Regions from separate parts of the Streptomyces sp. NPDC048182 genome, predicted to be linked through region 2. Evidence: predicted binding sites of a transcription regulator. Region 2 holds the regulator's gene; the other holds the start of a gene.
The links. Region 2 encodes HrcA, which represses chaperone genes, less so after heat shock. Its sites were predicted from a motif close to TTNGCACTCNGNNNNNCNGAGTGCNAA; they were not measured.
Positions count from the first base shown of each region.

Region 1 (8,766 bases), on a different contig from region 2:
GGCAGGCGTACCACCTGCACGAAGAAGTCGTCGATCTGCCGGACCGCGGCGATGAACTGGTCCAGGTCGACCGGCTTGGTGACGTACGCGTTGGCGTGCAGCTTGTAGCTGCGCAGGATGTCCTCCTCGGCGGAGGAGGTGGTCAGCACCACCACGGGGATGTCGGTCAGGTCCGCGTCGGACTTGATGCGCTCCAGGACCTGCCGCCCGTCGTACTTGGGCAGGTTGAGGTCGAGCAGGATCAGGTCGGGGCGCGGCGCGCCCTCGTGCTTGCCGCGCCGGTAGAGGAAGTCGAGGGCCTCCTCGCCGTCGCGGACGACGTGCAGCGTGTTGCCGATCTTGTTGTCCTCGAACGCCTCGCGGGTCATCAGCTCGTCGCCGGGGTCGTCCTCGACGAGGAGGACGTCGATCGGGGTCGCGTCGGGAGTCGTCATGTCAGGGCCTTTTCGTCGGTGCGGGAGTCGGTGCCGCCGGCGGTGCCGGGTGAGTCGGATGTCTCGGCGCCCGACGGGAGGGTGAAGCAGAGGCGGGTGCCGCCGGTGTGGGCGGTATCGATCCAGATGCGGCCGCCGTGGTGTTCCACGATCTTCTTGCAGAGTGCCAGACCGATGCCGGTGCCGCCGTACGCGTCCCGGCCGTGCAGCCGCTGGAAGATCACGAAGACCTTCTCGGCGAACTCCTCCGGGATGCCGATGCCGTTGTCCGCGACCGACAGCCGCCAGGCGTCCGGCGTCTCCGGGTCCCGCTCGCAGGTGACGCGGATCAGCGGGGGCCGCTCGGGGTGGCGGAACTTCACGGCGTTGCCGACGAGGTTCTGCAGCAGCATCGTCAGCAGGGTCGGGTCGCCGGTCACCTCGGGCAGCCGCTCGGGCCGCTCGACGCGGGCGCCGGACTCGGTGACGGCGGTGTCCAGGTTGGTCAGCGCCTTGGACAGGGCCTGGTCGAGGTCGACGCCGACGCGGGTGTCGTTGAGGCGGCCGACGCGGGAGAAGGTGAGCAGGTCGTTGATGAGGACCTGCATGCGCTTGGCGCCGTCCACCGCGAAGTCGATGTACTGCCGGCCCCGGTCGTCCAGCTTGTCGCCGTAGCGCTTCTCCAGGAGCTGGCAGAAGGAGGCGACCTTGCGCAGCGGCTCCTGGAGGTCGTGCGAGGCGACGTACGCGAACTGCTCCAGCTCGGCGTTGGAGCGGCGCAGCTCCACCGCCTGGGCGTCCAGGTCGGCGGCCTGCCGGGCGAGGACGTCCTGCTGGCCGTGGGAGGCGTCCAGCTCGGCGACGATCTTCTGCCGCATGTCCTCGACGTCCTCGGCGAGCGCGACCAGGTCGGCCGGGCCCTGGCCGTGGATCTCGTGCTCGAAGTCGCCCTGCGCGACCCGGCGCGAGGACTCGCGCAGCGAGCGCAGCGGGCGGGCCACCAGCATCTGCACCAGCAGGGTGAGGACCAGTCCGGCCAGCAGGAAGACGGTCACCATGCCGGCGAGGGCCAGACTGCGGACCGTGCGGACGTGTTTCATGTGGTCCTTGCCGTCGGCGACGGCCGCGGCGAGGTCCTTGTTCTGGGTGGCCCACACGCCGCGCAGGTCGTCGAAGACCTTCTTGCCGCGCTCGGCGGTGGCCGCGTCCACCGACCGGGGCTGGCCGGGGGTGACGGAGGTCATGAGGGGCTCGGCGTAGGTGCGGCGCCAGTCGGCCCCCGCACGCTGGACCGCCTCCAGGTCCGCGACCAGTTCCGGCCGGTCCCCGATCAGCTCCCGTATCCGGGCGGCGGCGCGGGCCTCGTCCTTCTGCCCCTGGGCATAGGGCTCCAGGAACTGGCGGTCGGTGGCGATGGCGTAGCCGCGCAGGCCGGTCTCCTGGTTCACCAGGGCCGACTGGAGCCGGTACGCCTCGGTCTGGGCCGGCTGGAGGCGGTCGGCGACCTGGTCGGTGGCCTCCGAGGTCTGCCCGAGCACCCGGACGCCGATCACCGTGCCGGCCACGACCAGCAGCACCATGAGGGCCAGCACGACCTGGAACCAGCCCTGCACGGTCATCCGCCGCCCGACCCGACGCCGGGACGCCGGGGCACCGCCGTGCACGGCCGCGCCGCTCTGCGCACCCGCGCCGTCCCGCGCCGTGGCGCTGTCGTCCGCCGCCGCGCCGTCGCGCGCCGCCTTGCCGTCGTCGGCCACCGCGTCGTCCTCCGCCACCGTGCTGTTCTCCGCCGCGCCGCTGTCCGGCACCGCGCTGTCTCTCGTCCCCGCGTCGCTTCCGGGCGCCGCACCGCTGCTGCGGACCGCCCCGCCGCTGCGGACCGCGCCGCTGCCGGGAGCCGCGCCGCTCACCCAGGCACCGCCCTCTGCCGCCGCGGCGTCCATCCGCCCCGGCTCGTCGTCGAGGCGCACCGCACCGTTCTCCGTCACGTCCCGCTTCCGCCCGTTCTCAGTTCCATCGCAGGTGCAGTACGGCCACGTCGTCGTCGAGGCCCCCACGGCTCTCGGCCAGGGCCTCGGCGCGTTCGATCAGGCCGTCCACGAAGGGCGCGGGCTCGTACCCGGCGACCTCGCGGGCCAGCCGCAGCAGGCCGTCCTCGCCCAGGCGCTCCCTGCCCTCGCCGATGTAGCCCTCGAAGAGGCCGTCGGTGAAGAGCACCAGCGCCGCGCCGGCCGGCACGGCCATGTCCCGCTCGGGCCAGTGGGCCCCGCCGGGGACGACGCCGAGCGCGGGGCCGCCGTCGATCTCGACCCACCGCACGCCGCCGTCCGCGGTGCGCAGCAGCATCCCGGGGTGGCCGGCCCGGACGACCCGCACATGCGGGGTGCCCGGGTGGGCGGTGAGCACGGTGAGGGTGGCGAAGACATGGGTGCGGGCCCGCTCCGCGACGAGGATCTCCTCCAAACGGACCAGCTGCTCGGCGCCGGTGATGCCGCTGAGCACCAGGGTGCGCCAGGCGATGCGCAGGGCCACGCCGAGCGCGGCCTCGTCGGGGCCGTGCCCGGAGACGTCGCCGATCAGGGCGTGCACCGAGCCGTCGCCGCTCTGGACGATGTCGTAGAAGTCGCCGCCGAGCAGGGCCTGCGCACGCCCGGGGCGGTAGCGGGTGACGATGTCGACGTCGGCGTCCCGCAGCAGCGGACGCGGCAGCAGGCCGCGTTCCAGGCGGGCGTTCTCCTGGGCCTGCATCTGGCTGGCCTGGAGGGCGACGGCGGCCTGCTCGGCCTGCTTGCGCTGGATCGCGTAGCGCACGGCGCGGCCGAACAGCTCCGGCTCCACCCGGCCCTTGACCAGGTAGTCCTGGGCACCGGCGGCCACCGCCGCGAGCCCGGTCTCCTCCCCGGCTAGGCCGGTGAGCACGACGACGGCGACCTGCTCGTTGACCGACTGGATCATGGACACGGCCTCCAGGCCGCGCGCGTCGGGCAGGTTGAGGTCGAGTAGCACGCAGTCGGGCACCTCGGCCGCGAGCACCTCGCGCGCCTCGGCCATGGACCGCACCCACCGCAGCCGCATCTTCAGCGTGCTGTCGGCGACCAGCTCCTCGACGAGGAGGGCGTCCCCGGCGTCGTCCTCGACCAACAGGACCGAGGGGTCCGGCGACTGCCAAGCCTCCGCCCCGGCTCCGCCCACGCTCCCCGCCTCTCGCACCCTGTCCCCGCACCCTGTCCCCCGGGAAACAACCACTGGGAGTTTACCGGCAGCGCTCGACCAGGTGTTTGCCGGATGCGCACAAAAAGGTCACGACTTCCCCAGGGGTCTGGACCAGGTGCGCATCCGGCGGGGTACGGCGGGTCAGCTCAGGGTGGTCAGGGACGCCGCGTCGAAGGCGGCCAGCTCCCCGAAGCGCCCGGCGAGGACCTTCTCGGCCCACTGCGGGTCCTGGAGCAGGGCGCGTCCCACGGCGACGAGGTCGAACTCGTCACGCTCCATGCGGTCGAGGAGGTCGTCCAGGCCGGCGGCCGGGGCTCCCTCGCCCGCGAAGGACGAGGTGAAGTCGCCGTCCAGGCCGACCGAGCCGACGGAGACGACCGGCTTGCCGGTGAGCTTCTTGGTCCAGCCCGCGAGGTTGAGGTCCGAGCCGTCGAACTCGGGGCGCCAGTAGCGGCGGGTGGAGGCGTGGAAGGCGTCGACGCCGGCCGCGGCGAGCGGGGCGAGGATCGCCTCCAGCTCCTGGGGGGTCTCGGCGAGCCGGGCGGCGTAGTCCTGCTGCTTCCACTGCGAGTAGCGGAAGAGGACCGGGAAGCCGGGCGAGACGGCCGCGCGGACGGCCGCCACGATCTCCCGCGCGAACCGGGCGCGGGAGACCGGGTCGCCGCCGTAGGCGTCGGTACGGCGGTTGGTGCCCGCCCACAGGAACTGGTCGACCAGGTAGCCGTGGGCGCCGTGCAGCTCCACGCCGTCGAAGCCGATGCGCTCGGCCGCGGCGGCGGACTCGGCGAACGCGGCGATCACGTCGTCCAGGTCCTGCTGGGTCATGGCCCGGCCGGTGACCTCGGCGCCCTCGGTGACCAGGCCGGAGGGGCCGACGGCGGGGGCGTCCGCGAAGGGCGGCTCGCCCTGCTTGCGGACCATGCCGATGTGCCACAGCTGCGGCACGATCGCGCCGCCCGCCGCGTGCACGGCGTCCGCGACCCGCGCCCACCCGGCCAGCTGCTCCTCGCCGTGGAACCGGGGCACCCGGTCGCTCTGCCCGGCGGAGTCGTGTCCGACGTACGTCCCCTCGGTGACGATCAGCCCGACGCCGGCGGCGGCGCGGCGGGCGTAGTAGGAGAGGACGTCCTCACCCGGGACACCGCCCGGCGAGAACATGCGGGTCATCGGCGCCATCGCGATGCGGTTGCGGACGGTCAGTCCGTTGATGGCGGCCGGGCGGCCGAGAACCTGGGCCGCGCGGGAGGCGGCGGCCTCCGCGGTGGTGGCGGTCGTCATATGGGGGGCTCCTCGTGGACGGAGGGGTGAGGGATACCACTCGGTATGTGCACGCGCATGGTGCGCCACCCGGCGACAACCCCACCGCCCGTCCGCCCATTCCACGCGTCAGGAACGAGTGACCGGCACCACAACGACCGGTTCCCGGCAGACCGGAGACCTCCGTGGCGCGTCCACCGGCGAAACCGCCCGAGGGCGGCACCCCCTGTCCAACAGGGGGTGCCGCCCTCGGTTCGTGCGACGGACGGGTCCGATCCTCGGGGCGAGCCCCGGTGAGGATCAGAAGTCCATGTCACCGCCCGGCATGCCGCCGCCGGCCGGGGCCGCGGCCTTCTCCGGCTTGTCGGCGATGACGGCCTCGGTGGTGAGGAACAGCGCGGCGATGGACGCGGCGTTCTGCAGGGCGGAACGCGTGACCTTCGCCGGGTCGATGATGCCCTCGGCGATCATGTCGACGTACTCACCGGTCGCGGCGTTCAGGCCGTGGCCGACGGTGAGGTTGCGGACCTTCTCCACCACGACGCCGCCCTCGAGGCCGCCGTTGACGGCGATCTGCTTGAGCGGGGCCTCAAGCGCGAGCTTCACGGCGTTGGCGCCGGTCGCCTCGTCGCCGTCCAGCTCCAGCTTCTCGAAGACCTGGGAGGCCTGGAGCAGGGCCACGCCGCCACCGGCGACGATGCCCTCCTCGACGGCCGCCTTCGCGTTGCGGACGGCGTCCTCGATGCGGTGCTTGCGCTCCTTGAGCTCGACCTCGGTGGCGGCACCGGCCTTGATGACGGCCACGCCGCCGGCCAGCTTCGCCAGGCGCTCCTGGAGCTTCTCGCGGTCGTAGTCCGAGTCGCTGTTCTCGATCTCGGCGCGGATCTGGTTGACGCGGCCGTTGACCTGGTCGGTCGAGCCGGCGCCGTCGACGATGGTGGTCTCGTCCTTGGTGATGACGACCTTGCGGGCGCGGCCCAGGAGGTCCAGGGTCGCGTTCTCCAGCTTGAGGCCGACCTCCTCGGAGATGACCTCGCCGCCCGTGAGGATGGCGATGTCGCCGAGCATGGCCTTGCGGCGGTCGCCGAAGCCCGGGGCCTTGACGGCGACGGACTTGAAGGTGCCGCGGATCTTGTTGACGACCAGGGTCGACAGGGCCTCGCCCTCGACGTCCTCGGCGATGATCAGCAGCGGCTTGCCCGACTGCATGACCTTCTCCAGGAGCGGCAGCAGGTCCTTGACGTTGCCGATCTTGGAGTTGGCGATCAGGATGTACGGGTCGTCCAGGGACGCCTCCATACGCTCCATGTCGGTGGCGAAGTACGCCGAGATGTAGCCCTTGTCGAAGCGCATGCCCTCGGTGAGCTCGAGCTCGAGACCGAAGGTCTGCGACTCCTCGACGGTGATGACGCCTTCCTTGCCGACCTTGTCCATCGCCTCGGCGATCAGCTCGCCGATCTGGGTGTCGGCGGCGGAGATGGAGGCCGTGGAGGCGATCTGCTCCTTGGTCTCGACGTCCTTCGCCTGCTCGAGCAGGGCGGTGGAGACGGCCTCTACGGCCTTCTCGATGCCGCGCTTGAGGGCCATCGGGTTGGCACCCGCGGCCACGTTGCGCAGGCCCTCCTTGACCAGGGCCTGGGCGAGGACGGTGGCGGTGGTCGTACCGTCGCCGGCGACGTCGTCCGTCTTCTTGGCGACTTCCTTGACCAGCTCGGCGCCGATCTTCTCGTACGGGTCCTCGAGCTCGATCTCCTTGGCGATGGAGACGCCGTCGTTGGTGATCGTGGGCGCGCCCCACTTCTTCTCGAGGACGACGTTGCGGCCCTTGGGGCCGAGCGTCACCTTGACGGCGTCCGCGAGCTGGTTCATGCCGCGCTCGAGGCCGCGCCGCGCCTCCTCGTCGAACGCGATGATCTTGGCCATGTGAAGTGGTCCCTCCAGGACTGGGGGTGATTCCTTCGGACCGCGCCCGCGCCCGCGACGGACGGCTCACCGGCCTTGTGGTTCCTTCCCCACCCGGCCCGCGGGCCTCACCGACCCGGTCCTTCGTTGTCACTCTCACCTTCAGAGTGCTAACGCCAATGATTAGCACTCGCCCCCTGCGAGTGCAAGCGCCTCTCCGGGATCGGCGGCCGGAACAGGCCGAAGGGCCCGCACCCCTGGCTGAGGGTGCGGGCCCTCCGGAGAAGAACCGTGCTGCTTGCGGTGGCCGGACGTCTCAGGCGCTGAGGCGAACCATGTCGGCCTGCGGGCCCTTCTGACCCTGCGAGATCTCGAACTCGACCCGCTGGCCTTCTTCGAGGGTGCGGTAACCGTCCATCTGGATCGCGCTGTAGTGGACGAAAACATCCGCACCACCGTCGACCGCGATGAAGCCGTACCCCTTCTCCGCGTTGAACCACTTGACGGTGCCCTGAGCCATGCCTAACTCCCCTGTTACTGGCCCTTGCGCAGATCCACACCTCGCGGATCCGGGTCAGACCTCACTCCCCAACGGGTGGGGGCGTGCGCCGGAACGCGTCGACCGCGGCTGAATGTATCTGTCCAACTGCCGTGTGCAACAGGTCAATCGGACGAGAAATCTGGACGCCACGGGTCCGGAATGTGGGGAGAATGCGGTGGACTTCAGGTCAAGTCGGGCCGCGCAAAGGACCCAAAAGCCGCGAAAAGCGCGCACACTTTGGCTACATCTTGTCGGGCACGGGCGACGGATTTCGAAGATCCCGACCGAGCGGCCGGCGGCGCATTCCCCAACCCTACCGCGCTCAATCACATGGAATTGCCCCCTCCGCATCTCTCACGGAAGGGGCAATGCCGGTCAACGGTGCGTCACGCGGTCAGCCGCCGGCGACCGCCGGGATGATCGAGACGCCGGCGCCGTCCGGCGTCGCCGTCTCCAGGCCCTGCTCGAAGCGCACGTCGTCGTCGTTGACGTACACGTTGACGAAGCGGCGCAGCTTGCCCTGGTCGTCCAGGACGCGGGCGGCGATGCCCGTGTGGTTCTTCTCCAGGTCGGCGATGACCTCGCCCAGGGTGCCGCCGGCGGCGTTCACCTCGGCCTGCCCGCCGGTGTAGGTGCGCAGGATGGTCGGGATGCGGACGGTCACGCTCATGCGAGGCCAGCCTCTCGGAAGGAGTCCAGGTTCGGGCGGATGGTCGCGGTGAGGCCGGTGCCGGCCACCGCGTCCAGGGTCTTCAGGCCGTCGCCGGTGTTGAGAACGACGGTGGTCTTGGCCGGGTCGAGCGCGCCGCTCTCGATGAGCTTGCGGGTGACGCCGACGGTCACGCCGCCCGCGGTCTCCGCGAAGATGCCCTCGGTGCGGGCGAGCAGCTTGATCGCGTCCACGATCTGCTCGTCGGTCACGTCCTCCACGGCGCCGCCGGTGCGGCGGGCGATGTCCAGGACGTAGGGGCCGTCGGCCGGGTTGCCGATGGCGAGCGACTTGGCGATGGTGTCCGGCTTCTGCGGGCGCACCACGTCGTGGCCGGCCTTGAAGGCGGCGGAGACCGGGGAGCAGCCCTCGGCCTGCGCACCGAAGATCTTGTACGGCTTGTCCTCGACCAGGCCGAGCGCGATCAGCTCCTTGAGCCCCTTGTCGATCTTCGTGAGCTGGGAGCCGGAGGCGATCGGGATCACCAGCTGGTCGGGGAGCTGCCAGCCGAGCTGCTCGCAGATCTCGTACGCCAGGGTCTTGGAGCCCTCCGCGTAGTACGGCCGCAGGTTGACGTTGACGAAGCCCCAGCCCTCGCCGGCCGGGTCGCCGATCAGCTCGGAGCAGAAGCGGTTGACGTCGTCGTAGTTGCCCTCGATGCCGACCAGCTCGCCGCCGTAGACCGCGGCCATGACGACCTTGCCCTGCTCCAGGTCGTGCGGGATGAACAC
Region 1 is NZ_JBIDAQ010000006.1:390,705-399,470, forward strand. It holds gene ACGFZL_RS15225 (response regulator) at 1-434, opposite strand, end outside; gene ACGFZL_RS15230 (ATP-binding protein) at 431-2,032, opposite strand; gene ACGFZL_RS15235 (PP2C family protein-serine/threonine phosphatase) at 2,421-3,605, opposite strand; gene ACGFZL_RS15240 (NADH:flavin oxidoreductase) at 3,768-4,904, opposite strand; gene groL (chaperonin GroEL) at 5,184-6,806, opposite strand; gene ACGFZL_RS15250 (cold-shock protein) at 7,102-7,305, opposite strand; gene ACGFZL_RS15255 (MoaD/ThiS family protein) at 7,721-7,996, opposite strand; gene thrC (threonine synthase) at 7,993-8,766, opposite strand, start outside.
Region 1: groL (chaperonin GroEL) is a predicted target of HrcA. The motif match lies at 6,933-6,959, and genes of this name have one in related genera.

Region 2 (8,766 bases):
GCCGGGGTGGCCGAGGCACTCCCGCCCCGGTCGCCGACCGAGGCGGTGCAGGTGAGCCGCTCCACGTCGATCTGGCGCCGGTCCAGCTCGCGGGTCATGGTCTGGTCCGTGGTGTACGCCACCGTCGCGGAGTTGAGCCCACCCGGATCGCAGGCGGCCACACCGACGACGGCCACCGCCGCCCCGACGGCGGCGAGCACCGCCCGGCGCGTCCGGCCGCCCTGACGAACCCCCCGGAACACCCGCATGAAGGGCAGAGTCCCACGGGGCGGCGCCGGGCGGTAGGGCGCATACGGCCACGCGCCCCCGGGCGTAAGGGAGTCAGGACCAGCGGCCGGTGCGGGTCAGCAGGGCCGCTGCGGCGGCGGTGCCGGCGGTGGAGGTGCGCAGCACGCTGGGGCCGAGCCGGTACGGCCTGGCGCCGGCCTCGGCGAAGAGGGCCAACTCCTCAGGGGAGACGCCCCCTTCGGGCCCGACGACCAGCACGATGTCGCCGTCGACGGGCAGTTCGGCGGTGGCCAGCGGTTCCTCACCGCTCTCGTGGAGTACGGCGGCGAAGTCGGCGCCGGCCAGAAGTGCGGCGACCTGCTTGCCCGTCGCCGCGTCCGCGACCTCCGGGAAGCGCGTCCGGCGGGACTGCTTGCCGGCCTCGCGGGCCGTGGCCCGCCACTTGCCGAGCGCCTTCAGGCCCCGGTCGCCCCGCCACTGCGTGACGCACCGGGCGGCCTGCCAGGGCACGATCGCGTCGACCCCGACCTCGGTCATCGTCTCGACGGCCAGCTCCCCGCGGTCGCCCTTGGGCAGCGCCTGGACGACGGTGAGCCGGGGCCGGGCGACGGGCTCCTCGTGGACGGTGTCCAGGCCGGTGACGAGGAGCCGGTCCTTGCCCTCGGCGCCCCGCACCGCGCCCTCGGCCCAGTGGCCGCGCCCGTCGGTGAGGACGACCGCCTCGCCGGCCCGCAGCCGCTTCACGGAGACCGCGTGCCGGCCCTCGGGGCCGTCCAGGGCGTACTCCCCGCCCTTGACGTCCTCGGGGGCGAGCGAGTCGACCACGAACACCGGTGCCGTCATCGGCCGGTACCTCCCGCGAAACGTGACAACGCTGTCCCGGCGGCGGCGAGTTCGGCCGCGAGGACCTCCACCAGCTGGCCGGCCGGCAGCTCCCTGACCATCCGGTGCCCCTGGCCCGCCCACAGCGCCATGCCCTGCGCGTCGCCCGCCTTCGCGGCGGCCTGGCGCAGCGGCGCGGTGAGGTGGTGCACCTCCGGGTAGGCGGCGGGGGCGTACGGGCCGTGCTCGCGCAGGAAGCGGTTGACCAGGCCGCGGGCGGGGCGGCCGGAGAAGGCGCGGGTCAGCTCGGTGCGGACGAACAGGGGGTTGGTCAGGGCCCGCTTGTGCAGGTCGTGGGCGCCGGACTCGGGGGTGGCGAGGAAGGCGGTGCCGAGCTGCGCGGCACTGGCGCCGGCCGCGAGCACGGCGGCGATCTGGGCGCCCCGCATCAGTCCGCCGGCGGCGACCAGGGGCAGGGCGACGGCCTCCCGGCACTGCCCGACCAGCGCGAGCAGGCCGATCCCGGCGCGGTCGGTCTCCGGATTGTCCCGGTGGGTGCCCTGGTGGCCGCCGGCCTCCACGCCCTGCACGACCACGGCGTCCGCGCCGGCCGCCTCCACCGCGCGGGCCTCGTCGGGGGTGGTCGCGGTGACCAGCACGAAGGTGCCGGCCCGGTGCAGGGCGTCGACGACCTCGCGGGCCGGGACGCCGAAGTGGAACGACACCACCGGCACCGGGTGGTCGAGCAGCACCGCGAGCTTGGGCTCGAAGCCGTCGTCGCGCCCGCTGTCGGGGTCGCCGGGCTCGGTCTCGTACCAGGCGGCCTCGCCGGCCAGCTGGTGGGCGTAGACATCCACGGCGGCGCGGTCGGCGGTCTCCGGCTGCGGCAGGAAGAGGCCCACGCCGAAGGGGCGGGAGGTCAGGCTGCGGAGCTGCTTGATCTCCTGGTACATGCCGTCCGCGGTCTTGTACCCGGCGGCCAGGAACCCGAGCCCCCCGGCCTCCGAGACCGCGGCGGCCAGCGCCGGCACGGAGACGCCGCCGGCCATGGGGGCCTGCACGACCGGGTACGGGAAGAGATCCGTCAGCGCGGAGGACATGACCCGCATGGTGTCACGCCCTCCGCACAAGTCCGAATCCGGGCGTCCGGTGGCATACGCCGGGAGCATCCGCGTTGGTCCGGACTAATCGACGGGGTGTTCCGGAGGTTTGTTCCGAGCGTGCCTCAGCGCCCGTTGAACGCGTCCTTCAGCCGCGAGAACAGACCCTGCTGCCCAGGCTGGAACTGCCCCGTGGGCCGTTCCTCGCCGCGCAGCTTGGCCAGTTCGCGCAGGACGCGCTCCTGCTCCGGGTCCAGCTTGGTCGGGGTGGTGACCTCGACGTGGACGATGAGGTCGCCGCGGCCGCCGCCGCGCAGGTGCGTGACGCCCCTGCCGTGCAGCGGGATCGACTGCCCCGACTGGGTGCCCGGGCGGATGTCGACCTCCTCCATGCCGTCCAGCGTCTCCAGCGGCACCTTCGTGCCGAGGGCCGCCGCCGTCATCGGGATGGTGACCGTGCAGTGCAGGTCGTCGCCGCGGCGCTGGAAGGTGGAGTGCGGCAGCTCGTGGATCTCCACGTACAGGTCGCCGGCGGGGCCGCCACCGGGGCCGACCTCGCCCTCACCCGCGAGCTGGATCCGGGTGCCGTTGTCGACACCGGCCGGGATCTTCACCGTCAGCGTGCGCCGGGAGCGGATGCGGCCGTCGCCGGCGCACTCCGGGCACGGGGTCGGCACGACGGTGCCGAAGCCCTGGCACTGCGGGCAGGGCCGGGAGGTCATGACCTGGCCCAGGAAGGACCGGGTGACCTGGGAGACCTCACCGCGCCCGCGGCACATGTCACACGTCTGCGCGGAGGTGCCGGGGGCGGCGCCCTCGCCGTTGCAGGTGTTGCAGACGACGGCCGTGTCGACCTGGATGTCCTTGGTCGTGCCGAAGGCCGCCTCGTCCAGCTCCACCTCGATGCGGATCATGGCGTCCTGGCCCCGGCGGGTGCGCGAGCGCGGGCCGCGCTGCGAGGCCGTGCCGAAGAAGGCGTCCATGATGTCGGAGAAGTTGCCGAAGCCGCCCGCGCCGAAGCCACCGGCCCCGCCGCCGCCCGCCTGCGAGAGCGGGTCGCCGCCGAGGTCGTAGACCTGCTTCTTCTGCGGGTCCGACAGCACCTCGTAGGCGGCGTTGATCTCCTTGAACCGCTCCTGGGTCTTCGGATCGGGGTTGACGTCCGGGTGCAGCTCGCGGGCGAGCCTCCGGAACGCCTTCTTGATCTCGTCCTGGGAGGCGTCGCGGCGCACGCCGAGTACGGCGTAGTAGTCCGTGGCCACCTATGACTCCGCCAGGATCTGTCCGACGTACCGTGCCACTGCGCGTACCGCTCCCATCGTTCCCGGGTAGTCCATGCGGGTCGGTCCGACCACGCCGAGCTTGGCAACCGCCTCGCCGCCCGAACCGTAGCCCACCGACACGACGGACGTGGAGTTGAGTCCCTCGTGGGCGTTCTCGTGACCGATCCGGACGATCACGCCCGGATCCTTCGCCTCGCCGAGGAGCTTGAGGAGCACGACCTGCTCCTCCAGGGCCTCCAGGACGGGCCGGATCATCAGCGGGAAGTCGTGCCCGAAGCGGGTGAGGTTGGCGGTGCCGCCGACGATCAGCCGCTCCTCGTTCTCCTCGACCAGCGTCTCGAGGAGGGTGGAGAGCACCATGGCGACGGTGCCGCGGTCCTCCGCCTCGAAGGCGTCCGGCAGCTCCTCGACCAGGCCGGGCACATCGGTGAACCGGCGTCCGGCGACCCGGCTGTTCAGCCGGGCCCTGAGGTCGGCCAGCGACGCCTCGCCGAACGGCGCCGGGCAGTCCACCAGGCGCTGCTCGACCCGGCCGGTGTCCGTGATCAGCACGAGCATCAGCCGCGCCGGCGCGAGGGCCAGCAGCTCCACGTGGCGCACGGTCGAGCGGGTCAGCGAGGGGTACTGCACGACGGCGACCTGCCGGGTGAGCTGCGCGAGCAGCCGCACCGTGCGGGCCACGACGTCGTCCAGGTCGACCGCGCCGTCCAGGAAGTTCTGGATGGCACGCCGCTCGGGCCCGGTCATCGGCTTCACGCCGGCCAGCTTGTCCACGAAGAGCCGGTAGCCCTTGTCGGTGGGGATCCGCCCGGCGCTGGTGTGGGGCTGGGCGATGAAGCCCTCCTCCTCGAGGGCCGCCATGTCGTTGCGCACGGTGGCCGGGGAGACGCCGAGGTTGTGCCGCTCGGTGAGGGCCTTGGAGCCGACCGGCTCCTCGGTGCCGACGTAGTCCTGGACGATGGCGCGCAGCACCTTGAGCCTGCGTTCACTGAGCACCGGCGCACACCTCCCGACGTCCTCGGCCTCGACATCCTCCCTGGCACTCGCGATATCCGAGTGCCAGACTTCCCCGGTCAGTGTACGGCCGGGGGGTCGGGCCCGGGCAAGGCCGGGGCGTTAGCGTCGTGCACGTGACGCTCATGTGGGAAGAGGCCGGCTGGGAGCCGCTGGCCGACGGGGTGGGCCGGGTGCGGCTGCCGGAGTGGGACTGCACGGCCGGTCTGGTGGTGGGCGCGGACGCGGCGCTGCTGGTGGACGCCGGGGCGAGCCTCGCCGAGGGCGCCCGGCTGCGGGCCGCCGCCGAGCGGATCGCGGGGCGCCGTGTGACGCATCTCGCGCTGACGCATCCGCACTTCGACCACGTCCTCGGGGCGGCGGCCTTCGCGGGCACGGAGGTGTACGGCGCGGTCGGGGTGGCCGGGGTGCTCGCGGGCGCCCGCGAGGAGCTGCGCGCCGACGCGGTGGCGCACGGCCTGGACGCCGGGGCGGCCGAAGAGGCGGTGGACGCGCTGGTGCCGGTGCGGCACCAGGTGAGCGGCGAGCTGGCGCTCGACCTGGGCGGCGGCCGGCGGGCCGTGCTGGCCGACGCCGGCCCCGGGCACACCGGGCACGACCTCGCGGTGCTGGTGCCGGGCGCGGTGGAGGTGGTGTTCTGCGGCGACCTGGTCGAGGAGTCGGGCGAGCCGCAGGCGGGTCCTGACGCGGTGCCGGCCCGCTGGCCGGCGGCCCTGGACCGGCTCCTGGCCCTCGGCGGCACGGACGCGCGGTACGTGCCGGGGCACGGCGCGGTGGTGGACGCGGCCTTCGTCCGGGCCCAACGGGACGCCCTGGCCGCCCGCTTCGGCGTGTCGGAGTGATCGGGCCCGGCGTGATCCTCGTATCGTCGGCAGAATGCGCCAGTACTCCGCCGACCTGACCCCGCCGTGGAAGAAGCCGCAGGCCGTGCCCGAGGTGCCGGCCGACCCGGGGCTCGTCGTGGAGGAGCCCGGCACCGGCTTCTGCGGCGCGGTGGTCGGCTGCGAGGCCGGCACGGTGACGCTGGAGGACCGCTTCGGCAAGCACCGCGTCTTCCCCATGGAGCCCCGCGCCTTCCTCCTGGAGGGCCGGGTCGTCACCCTGATCCGCCCCGCTTCGGGCCCGGTACGCCCCACCCGCACCGCCTCCGGCTCGGTCGCCGTCCCCGGCGCCCGCGCCCGGGTGGCCAGGGCCGGCCGCATCTACGTCGAGGGCCGGCACGACGCCGAACTGGTCGAGAAGGTGTGGGGCGACGACCTGCGGGTGGAGGGCGTGGTGGTGGAGTATCTGGAGGGCGTGGACGACCTCCCGTCCATCGTCACCGACTTCGCCCCCGCCCCCGACGCCCGCCTCGGCGTCCTCGTCGACCACCTGGTGCCGGGCTCGAAGGAGTGGCGCATCGCCGAGTCGGTCACCAGCGAGCACGCGCTGGTGGTGGGCCACCCCTACATCGACATCTGGGAGGCGGTGAAGCCCTCGGCCCTGGGCATCGAGTCCTGGCCCCGCGTCCCGCGCGGCCAGGACTGGAAGACCGGCGTCTGCGAGGCCCTCGGCTGGCCGCCCAACACCGGCGCCGCCTGGCAGCACATCCTGGGCCGGGTGCGGTCGTACCGGGACCTGGAGCCGGAGCTGCTGGGGCGCGTGGAGGAGCTGATCGACTTCGTCACGGGCGGTGATGGGGCTTGACACCCTTGTACGTACCGAACCTAGTGGTGTCCAGTTCAATGCCCAGAGGCTCTAGAGGCAGCGGCGCCCCGAACCGGGTGACCCGCTGCACCTGGTAGTCGGCAACCTCACCTTGTCCGACCGGCTCCGAGTACAGAACGCACTGAGCCATGATGGGGTCGACGATGAGGTAAGCGGGCACTTCACCAGCGGCGTAGATCAAGCGTTTGACGCCGTAATCCCGGTCCACGCTGGTCTTCGAGACCACTTCGACAACCAGTGTGATCATCTGGGACGGCAGAAGACGCCCCGAGTCGGGGCCGACGCCGACTTCCAGGACCACCAGGTCGGGAACAGGCTCACTGGCCTCATCGACAATGTCGACATCCTGGGTCTGAAGCCGCTCCCACTGCTGGTACGGGAGCTGGTCCATCAATGATGTGACGATCCGGTTGTGCACCAGATCAGGGCTGGCCATCATCACGATTTCTCCCCGAAGTAGCTCCACCTTGAGCCCCTCGGGCGGCTCGAAGCCCGCGAAGAACTCCGCGACTCCACGTTCGTCCACAGCTGTCATCTCCGTGGCCCCTCACATCCGCCGCGTACTGTCGGCAGCAGCCTACGAATCAGGTTAGGGGCCGAACTGGTATTCCGCACGAATTCACCCGCCCGAGTGATCAGTCCACCAGGTCTCTGACCACGGCGTCCGCCAGCAGCCGGCCCCGCAGGGTCAGTACCGCGCGGCCCTGTTCGTACGGGGCGCGTTGGAGCAGGCCGTCCGAGAGGGCGCGGCGGGCGGCTTCCAGGCCGGCCTCGTGGAGCAGGGACAGCGGGGCGCCCTCGCGGAGGCGGAGTTCCAGGAGGATGCGTTCCACCCTGCGGTCCTCGTCCGTGAGGATCTCGCGGCCCGCGCCCGGGGAGCGGCCCTCCGCCAACGCCGCCGCGTAGGCGCCGGGGTGTTTGACGTTCCACCAGCGCACGCCGCCGACGTGGCTGTGCGCGCCGGGGCCCGCGCCCCACCAGTCGGCGCCCCGCCAGTACAGCTCGTTGTGCAGGCAGCGGGCGGCGTCGGAGGTGGCCCAGTTTGAGACCTCGTACCAGTCGAAGCCGGCCGCCGACAGCATCTCCTCGGCGATCAGGTACCGGTCGGCGTGCACGTCGTCGTCGGTCATCGGGACCTCACCGCGGCGGATGCGGCGGGCGAGCTGGGTGCCCTCCTCCACGATCAGCGCGTACGCCGAGACATGGTCGGGGCCCGCGCCGAGGGCCGCCTCCAGGGAGGCCCGCCAGTCGGCGTCGGACTCGCCGGGGGTGCCGTAGATCAGGTCGAGGTTGACGTGGTCGAAGCCGGCCGCGCGGGCCTCGGCGACGCACGCCTCGGGGCGGCCCGGGGTGTGGGTGCGGTCGAGGATCTGCAGGACGTGCGGGCGGGCGCTCTGCATGCCGAAGGAGATCCGGTTGAAGCCGCCCTCGCGCAGCACGGCCAGGTAGGCCGGGTCGACGGACTCGGGGTTGGCCTCCGTGGTGATCTCGGCGTCGGGGGCGAGGCCGAACTCCTCGCGGACCGCGGCCAGCATCGCGACCAGGTCCCCGGCGGCCAGCAGGGTGGGCGTACCGCCGCCGACGAAGACCGTGCGGACCTCGCGCGGGTCGTCGCCGAGCACCTTGCGGGCGAGGCGGACCTCGTCGGCGAGGGTGGCGGCGTAGTTGTCCCGGGAGGCGAGGACGCCGCCGGTGCCGCGCAGCTCGGTGGCGGTGTAGGTGTTGAAGTCGCAGTAGCCGCAGCGGGTCGCGCAGTACGGGACGTGCAGGTAGAAGCCGAGGGGGCGGGCCTCGGCCCCGGCGAGCGCGGACGCGGGCAGCGCGCCGTCGGCGGGGACGGGCTCGCCGTCGGGGAGTGCGGAGGGCATGCGTTCCATTGTCCCGCACCCCGGGGGGAAGGGCGTCCGGCCGGTCAGTCGGCCTGGAGGACCAGGAGGGCCAGGTCGTCCTCCGGGGGGCGGTCGCCGAAGGCGTGCACCAGGTGGCGGATGTGCTCCGCGACCCGCTGCACCCCGTAGCCCGCGCAGCTCGCGAGGGCCGCGGCGAGGCCGTCGCCGTCGTCGAACTGGCGGGAGCCGGAGCGGCGCTCGGTGACGCCGTCGGTGACGCAGAGCAGGGTGTCGCCGGGGCGCAGGACGAAGGAGTCGCTGGCGTACGCGGTGTCCTCGAAGACGCCGAGCAGGGTCTGCGGCTGAGCCACGGGGCGGACGGCGCCGTCCAGGTCGAGCAGCAGCGGCAGGGGGTGGCCCGCGGAGGCCAGGGTGCAGCGGACGCCACCGGCGACCGGGACCAGCTCGCCGTAGAGCAGGGAGAGGAACCGGGTCTGCGGTCCGTCGCCCGGCGCGAGCACGCCCCCGGCGGCCAGCAGGGCGCGGGCGGCTGCGTCAGCGGCCTCGGTGGCGTCGTCCAGGAGGAGCTGGTTGAGGCGGTCGAGGACGCCGGCGACGCCGTAGCCCTCGCGGGCGAGCAGCCGCAGCCAGGGCCGGGCGAGGCCGGTCACGACGGCGGCCTCGGGTCCCTTGCCCTGCACGTCACCGATGGCGAAGCACCAGCGGCCGTCGCCGGCCGGGAAGAGGTCGTAGAAGTCGCCGCTGGGCCCGCCCTTGTCGCAG
Region 2 is NZ_JBIDAQ010000001.1:397,153-405,918, forward strand. It holds gene ACGFZL_RS01925 (hypothetical protein) at 1-248, opposite strand, end outside; gene ACGFZL_RS01930 (16S rRNA (uracil(1498)-N(3))-methyltransferase) at 322-1,071, opposite strand; gene ACGFZL_RS01935 (nitronate monooxygenase) at 1,068-2,150, opposite strand; gene dnaJ (molecular chaperone DnaJ) at 2,276-3,412, opposite strand; gene hrcA (heat-inducible transcriptional repressor HrcA) at 3,413-4,429, opposite strand; gene ACGFZL_RS01950 (MBL fold metallo-hydrolase) at 4,564-5,289, shown strand; gene ACGFZL_RS01955 (DUF3097 domain-containing protein) at 5,324-6,133, shown strand; gene ACGFZL_RS01960 (Uma2 family endonuclease) at 6,111-6,689, opposite strand; gene hemW (radical SAM family heme chaperone HemW) at 6,790-8,022, opposite strand; gene ACGFZL_RS01970 (SpoIIE family protein phosphatase) at 8,067-8,766, opposite strand, start outside.